DNA from 2 places in the Paenibacillus sp. WG02 genome. Region 1 is predicted to be linked to the other one. Evidence: a T-box and tRNA genes for the amino acid it is inferred to sense, from the RefSeq annotation. Region 1 holds a T-box; the other holds one or more tRNA genes.
The links. A T-box is a leader RNA that pairs with one kind of tRNA and senses whether it is charged. The one in region 1 lies ahead of ileS (isoleucine--tRNA ligase), so its partner is inferred to be a tRNA-Ile.
Positions count from the first base shown of each region.

Region 2: it has a tRNA-Ile gene. The T-box ahead of ileS (isoleucine--tRNA ligase) is inferred to sense a tRNA for this amino acid. The anticodon was not compared.

Region 1 covers NZ_AP036016.1:3,666,347-3,669,670, forward strand. Annotated here, with positions in the region: gene ACBP55_RS16225 (YggT family protein) at 1-52, shown strand, start outside; gene ACBP55_RS16230 (YlmH family RNA-binding protein) at 55-837, shown strand; gene ACBP55_RS16235 (DivIVA domain-containing protein) at 993-1,469, shown strand; T-box leader at 1,542-1,790, shown strand; gene ileS (isoleucine--tRNA ligase) at 1,857-3,324, shown strand, end outside.
Region 2 covers NZ_AP036016.1:875,441-878,764, reverse strand. Annotated here, with positions in the region: tRNA gene ACBP55_RS04035 (tRNA-Leu) at 1-78, opposite strand, end outside; tRNA gene ACBP55_RS04030 (tRNA-Lys) at 97-169, opposite strand; tRNA gene ACBP55_RS04025 (tRNA-Gln) at 245-316, opposite strand; tRNA gene ACBP55_RS04020 (tRNA-Tyr) at 330-411, opposite strand; tRNA gene ACBP55_RS04015 (tRNA-Thr) at 488-563, opposite strand; tRNA gene ACBP55_RS04010 (tRNA-Asp) at 640-716, opposite strand; tRNA gene ACBP55_RS04005 (tRNA-Met) at 748-824, opposite strand; tRNA gene ACBP55_RS04000 (tRNA-Val) at 908-983, opposite strand; tRNA gene ACBP55_RS03995 (tRNA-Glu) at 1,007-1,081, opposite strand; tRNA gene ACBP55_RS03990 (tRNA-Ser) at 1,100-1,188, opposite strand; tRNA gene ACBP55_RS03985 (tRNA-Met) at 1,198-1,271, opposite strand; tRNA gene ACBP55_RS03980 (tRNA-Ser) at 1,300-1,387, opposite strand; tRNA gene ACBP55_RS03975 (tRNA-Asn) at 1,461-1,533, opposite strand; tRNA gene ACBP55_RS03970 (tRNA-Ala) at 1,537-1,612, opposite strand; tRNA gene ACBP55_RS03965 (tRNA-Ile) at 1,628-1,704, opposite strand; rRNA gene rrf (5S ribosomal RNA) at 1,760-1,876, opposite strand; rRNA gene ACBP55_RS03955 (23S ribosomal RNA) at 2,007-3,324, opposite strand, start outside.

The sequences.
Region 1 (3,324 bases):
TGTGGTTATGGGGATTATTGCTGTGCTCGATTTCATTGTGGGGTTGTTCTAACATTGCCAAAAGAACTCTATGGTCATTTTCATTCGGATGAACACCATTTTGTCGATAAAGCCTGGGATTGGGTGGAGCGGGCAGCCGAGCAGCATGCTGTGAAGCTAACGGATTTTTTGGATCCCAGACAGGCTTTTATATTGACATCACTGGTGAATCGACACCCAGATGTCCACTGCCGTTTAGATGGCGGTTACTCCGCCGCCGAACGAAGAAGGGCGCTGATTGCCCCGGATTACCGATCTTTGGATGGGGAAGACATGGCGATGGCGGTCTTGTCTGTTTCTTCTGGAGACGGCAAATTTCTAACTTTAGAACATGGAGATTACATGGGCGCCATTCTTGGACTCGGCATGAAGCGAGACAAGGTTGGCGATATTCATGTTATAGAGGGCGGCTGCCATTGTTTGGTTACCCAGGATGCTGCGGATTACCTGCATTTGAATTTGTCTCAGGTACATAGGGTTCATGTACAGACGGAACTGCTGTCGTTAGATAAGCTGGAGCTAGCTCAAGTACAATTGGACGAACTGAGCCTGTCTGTTGCCTCGATGCGCATGGACGGGATTGTAAGCGATGTATTCAGGCTAAGTCGAGCTAAAATATTGATTCCCATCCAAGCTGGGCGCTGCCGCGTCAATTGGAAGCTGGAGGAAGATCCAAGTAAGCCTCTTAAAGAGGGAGATATGGTGTCTTTGCAAGGATTTGGTAGATTCAAGGTGCTTGAAGTGGAAGGCGTAACGAAAAAAGGGCGAATTCGTGTGAAGATCGGCAAGTTTGCATGATTGTGGATAATTTATCCACGAACTTTGCAGGAATTGCTTATTTTCTGTCGAACTGATTCAGTATAGATGTGGGTTCAAACTAGCTTTCTTGGAAGAAAGCTCAGCTTTGCTTACGAAGTCAGTTTTGCTGCGCAAAACGCTAAGGAGGGGCACTGATGCCATTAACACCGCTAGACATACATAATAAGGAGTTTTCCCGCTCGTTCCGCGGTTATGATGAAGATCAAGTGAATGAATTCCTGGATCAAGTCATTAAGGATTACGAGGCATTGATTCGCGAGAATAAAGACTTGCACAATCAAACGGTGACGCTGCAGGAACGTTTGGACCATTTTACCAACATTGAGGAATCACTCAGCAAAACGATTATCGTTGCGCAAGAAGCTGCAGATGAAGTGAGAAGCAATGCGAAGAAAGAAGCACAGCTGATCTTGAAGGAAGCTGAGAAGAATGCAGATCGGATTATTAACGAATCCTTGACGCGTTCACGTAAGGTTGCTTTGGAGATTGAAGAGTTGAAGAAACAAGCCTCCATTTATCGCACACGCTTCCGGACACTGCTTGAAGCGCAATTAGAGCTGCTCAACACAGAAGGCTGGCAAAGTATGCAGTTTGAAAATAAAGAAGAGTAGGAATCCATGATTAGGTGGCTGTCATATTGACTATGCCTAATGAATTGGTTATACTCCTGTTAAATGTATCTCAATAAAGCTATGACTGGAACGAGTAGGTCGAATGAGCAGTGTCAGCGAATTAGGGTTTTGGTGTGAGCCTAATCTCTGCAGCGTACCGAATATCCCCCAGGAGCGTCTCTTGAAGCGAGTAGAGAGAAACGGGTCATGCCGTTACACATGATCGAGTGATTAAGCTTATGTTCGTTACACCTCAGGGTGTAAGTTCATTTAGCTTTTTAACGAGGGTGGTACCGCGAGCTAGAGTTTCTCGTCCCTTTTGGGGATGAGAGGCTTTTTTTGTTTTTTTGACAACAAAACGTTTGAGGCAGGAATGGAGTGGTTAGCATGGATTATGGCAAAACATTAAATTTATTACAAACGGAGTTTCCGATGAGAGGCAATTTGCCGCAGGCGGAACCCAAAATGCAAGAGCATTGGGAAGCTGAGGACATCTATGCCAAAGTGCAGGAGAGTCGTAAGGGCAGAACCAAATTTATTCTCCATGACGGACCGCCTTACGCGAACGGAGATATTCATATCGGGCATGCGTTGAACAAGGTATTGAAAGATATCGTCGTACGATTCAAAACGCTGCAAGGCTTCGATGCGCCTTTTGTTCCAGGCGCGGATACACACGGATTGCCGATTGAGCAGGTGATTACGAACAGTGGGAAAGTCGATCGTAAAAAAATGACCGTCCCTGAGTTCCGTGAATATTGCAAAGAGTATGCCCTGCAGACTGTTGAGAAACAGAAGAGCCAATTCCAGCGTCTGGGTATCCGTGGAGATTGGAAGAATCCGTATATCACACTGCAGCCGAATTATGAAGCTCAGCAAATTCGCGTGTTCGGTAAAATGGTACAAAAAGGCTTTGTCTACAAAGGTTTGAAGCCTGTCTATTGGTCCCCATCTTCCGAAAGTGCACTTGCAGAAGCAGAGATTGAGTACAAAGAAAAAACGTCCACTTCCATTTATGTGGCCTTCCCTGTTAAATACGGTAAAGGCAAGCTGCCGCAGGATGCCGCCATTGTGATTTGGACAACAACGGCATGGACACTGCCTGCAAATCTGGGCATTTCGCTTCATCCAGAGTTCGACTATGCTGTAGTTCAAGCCGACGGGAAGAAATATGTACTTGCGCAGGGATTGCTTGCAGCCGCAGCTAAGGAAATTGGTTGGACCGATTACGAAGTGTTGTCGACGGTAAAAGGTAATGAGCTCGAGTTCGTTACGTGTCAGCATCCATTCTATGACCGTGAGTCGCTTGTGATGGTTGGAGAACACGTAACACTAGAAGCGGGTACTGGTTGTGTACACACAGCTCCTGGACATGGGGAAGACGATTTCGCGATTGGACAACGTTATAACATCGGAGTGCTATGTCCTGTGGATGATCAAGGGCATTTTACAGCGGAAGCACCAGGCTTCGAAGGCTTGTTCTACGAAAAAGGCGGCAAGCTGATTATCGAGAAGCTGCAAGAATCAGGTCTACTGCTTAAAGCTGGCGAAATTCAGCATCAATACGCTCATGATTGGCGCACGAAGAAGCCTGTTATTTATCGAGCAACAGAGCAATGGTTTGCGTCTATCGATAAATTCAGACAAGAGATGCTGGATGAAATTAAGAAAGTGAAGTGGACACCAGAGTGGGGCGAAATCCGCCTGCATAACATGATTGCTGATCGTGGAGACTGGTGTATTTCGAGGCAGCGTGCATGGGGTGTTCCTATTCCGATCTTCTACTGCCGCAGTTGTAACGAACCGCTTATCAATGAGCAAACCATTGAACATGTGGCTCAGTTATTTGAGCAAG
Region 2 (3,324 bases), 2.8 Mb from region 1:
CGCGTAGAGGGACTTGAACCCCCACGGTCACCCGCTAGATCCTAAGTCTAGTGCGTCTGCCAATTCCGCCATACGCGCATGCTGTAAATAAGGCAGTGAGTCATGTAGGATTCGAACCTACGACACCCTGATTAAAAGTCAGGTGCTCTACCAACTGAGCTAATGACTCATGTAATTTATTGGGGCCCCCGGAAAGTAATTGGAATTCGCTTTAGAGCTTACCTTCACTTTATGGGGTGTAGTACTGGGGATCAAGGATTTGAACCTTGGCATGACGGAGTCAAAGTCCGTTGCCTTACCGCTTGGCTAATCCCCAACGTAATTGGAAATGGAGGCTGATGGATTCGAACCACCGAACTCGAAGAGAGCAGATTTACAGTCTGCCGTGTTTAGCCACTTCACTAAGCCTCCACATATACAGCCTTACCGGACCCCGAAAAAGTAATAGCCGTTGCTACAAAACTTTGCTTCACTTTTTTGGGAATTGTGGTGCCGTCGAGAGGACTTGAACCCCCAACCTACTGATTACAAGTCAGTTGCTCTACCAGTTGAGCTACAACGGCATATATTTAAGTTATGGGGTCCCCGAAAAGTAATCGGAATTTACTCCAAAGCTTAACGTCACTTTTTGGGGTATTATGGCGGAGCTGACGGGATTCGAACCCGCGATCTCCTGCGTGACAGGCAGGCATGTTAGGCCACTACACCACAGCTCCATACTAGTTAAAATAACTCTGAGTAAGAGTTTGGTTGCGGGGGCAGGATTTGAACCTGCGGCCTTCGGGTTATGAGCCCGACGAGCTACCGGGCTGCTCCACCCCGCGTCATTGAAAGCATAATTTCTTTATGGGCCCCGAAAAAGTAATCGGCGTTGCTACAAAGCTTCACTTCACTTTTTTGGGTAGTATGGTGGAGGCTGACGGGATCGAACCGCCGACCCTCTGCTTGTAAGGCAGATGCTCTCCCAGCTGAGCTAAGCCTCCATGGGATAAAACTAGAAAATTGATGGTGACCCGTAGGGGACTCGAACCCCTGTTACCTCCGTGAAAGGGAGGTGTCTTAACCACTTGACCAACGGGCCAAACTTAAAAATTATCGACGGAGAGAGAGGGATTCGAACCCTCGCACCACTTACGCAGTCTAACCCCTTAGCAGAGGGTCCCCTTATAGCCACTTGGGTATCTCTCCATTATCTAGTAGCGGCAGAGGGGCTCGAACCCCCGACCTTACGGGTATGAACCGTACGCTCTAGCCAGCTGAGCTACGCCGCCATAAATGTCTTTCATTTATTTAAAGAAACGGAGAAGGAGGGATTCGAACCCTCGAGACGCTTGTGACGCCTACACGATTTCCAATCGTGCTCCTTCGGCCGCTCGGACACTTCTCCATATATATTATGGGGTCCCCAAAAAGTAATCGGAATATGCTACGAAGCATCACTTCACTTTTTGGGGGTTTGACTCCCCGAACAGGACTCGAACCTGTGACAACTCGATTAACAGTCGAGTGCTCTACCAACTGAGCTATCAGGGAATATGGTGGAGCCAAGCGGGATCGAACCGCTGACCTCCTGCTTGCAAGGCAGGCGCTCTCCCAGCTGAGCTATGGCCCCATAAAAGAAATTAATTGGTGGGCCCTAGTGGACTCGAACCACCGACCTCACCCTTATCAGGGGTGCGCTCTAACCAGCTGAGCTAAGGGCCCTAATGAGTAAAACAGTCTACAGGGTGGTAAAAAAAATACCCACTAGGGGTATTCTGCTTGGCAACGTTCTACTCTCCCAGAACCCTGCGGTTCAAGTACCATCGACGCTGGAGGGCTTAACGGTCGTGTTCGAGATGGGAACGCGTGGGTCCCCTCCGCCATCATCACCAAACAGTCAAAGCGTGTTTGCGCCTTGAAAACTAGATACGAAACTTGCGTAAAGGTTTGAATTGCTTAGGTTTTCTGGGCCCCAATCAAGTATTCGGAATTCGCTACAAAGCTTATCTTCACTTGGTTGGGAATTGGTTAAGCCCTCGACCGATTAGTATTCGTCAGCTGCATGCATTGCTGCACTTCCACCTCGAACCTATCAACCTCGTCGTCTACAAGGGGTCTTACATACTGGGAAATCTCATCTTGAGGGGGGCTTCGCGCTTAGATGCTTTCAGCGCTTATCCCCTCCGTACATAGCTACCCAGCGATGCCTCTGGCGAGACAACTGGTACACCAGCGGTACGTCCATCCCGGTCCTCTCGTACTAAGGACAGCTCCTCTCAAATTTCCTACGCCCGCGACAGATAGGGACCGAACTGTCTCACGACGTTCTGAACCCAGCTCGCGTACCGCTTTAATGGGCGAACAGCCCAACCCTTGGGACCTACTTCAGCCCCAGGATGCGATGAGCCGACATCGAGGTGCCAAACCTCCCCGTCGATGTGGACTCTTGGGGGAGATAAGCCTGTTATCCCCAGGGTAGCTTTTATCCGTTGAGCGATGGCCCTTCCATTCGGTACCACCGGATCACTAAGTCCGACTTTCGTCCCTGCTCGACTTGTAGGTCTCGCAGTCAAGCTCCCTTATGCCTTTGCACTCTGCGAATGATTTCCAACCATTCTGAGGGAACCTTTAAACGCCTCCGTTACATTTTAGGAGGCGACCGCCCCAGTCAAACTGCCCACCTGACACTGTCCCCATACCGGATCACGGTACCAGGTTAGAACTCCGATACGATCAGGGTGGTATCCCAACGGCGCCTCCACCCAAACTGGCGCTCAGGCTTCAAAGGCTCCCACCTATCCTGTACAGATCGTACCAAAGTCCAATATCAAGCTGCAGTAAAGCTCCATGGGGTCTTTCCGTCTTGTCGCGGGTAACCTGCATCTTCACAGGTATTAAAATTTCACCGGATCTCTCGTTGAGACAGCGCCCAAGTCGTTACGCCATTCGTGCGGGTCAGAATTTACCTGACAAGGAATTTCGCTACCTTAGGACCGTTATAGTTACGGCCGCCGTTTACTGGGGCTTCAATTCATAGCTTCGGGTTGCCCCTAACCACTCCTCTTAACCTTCCAGCACCGGGCAGGCGTCAGCCCGTATACTTCGCCTTGCGGCTTCGCACAGACCTGTGTTTTTGCTAAACAGTCGCTTGGGCCTTTTCACTGCGGCCCCCTCGGGCTATTCACCCTACCGAGGCACCCCTTCTCCCGAAGTTACGGGGTCATTTTGCCGAGTTCCTTAACGAGAGTTCTTCCGCGCGCCTTAGAATTCTCTTCTCACCCACCTGTGTCGGTTTGCGGTACGGGCACCTTCGCCTGGCTAGAAGCTTTTCTTGGCAGTGTG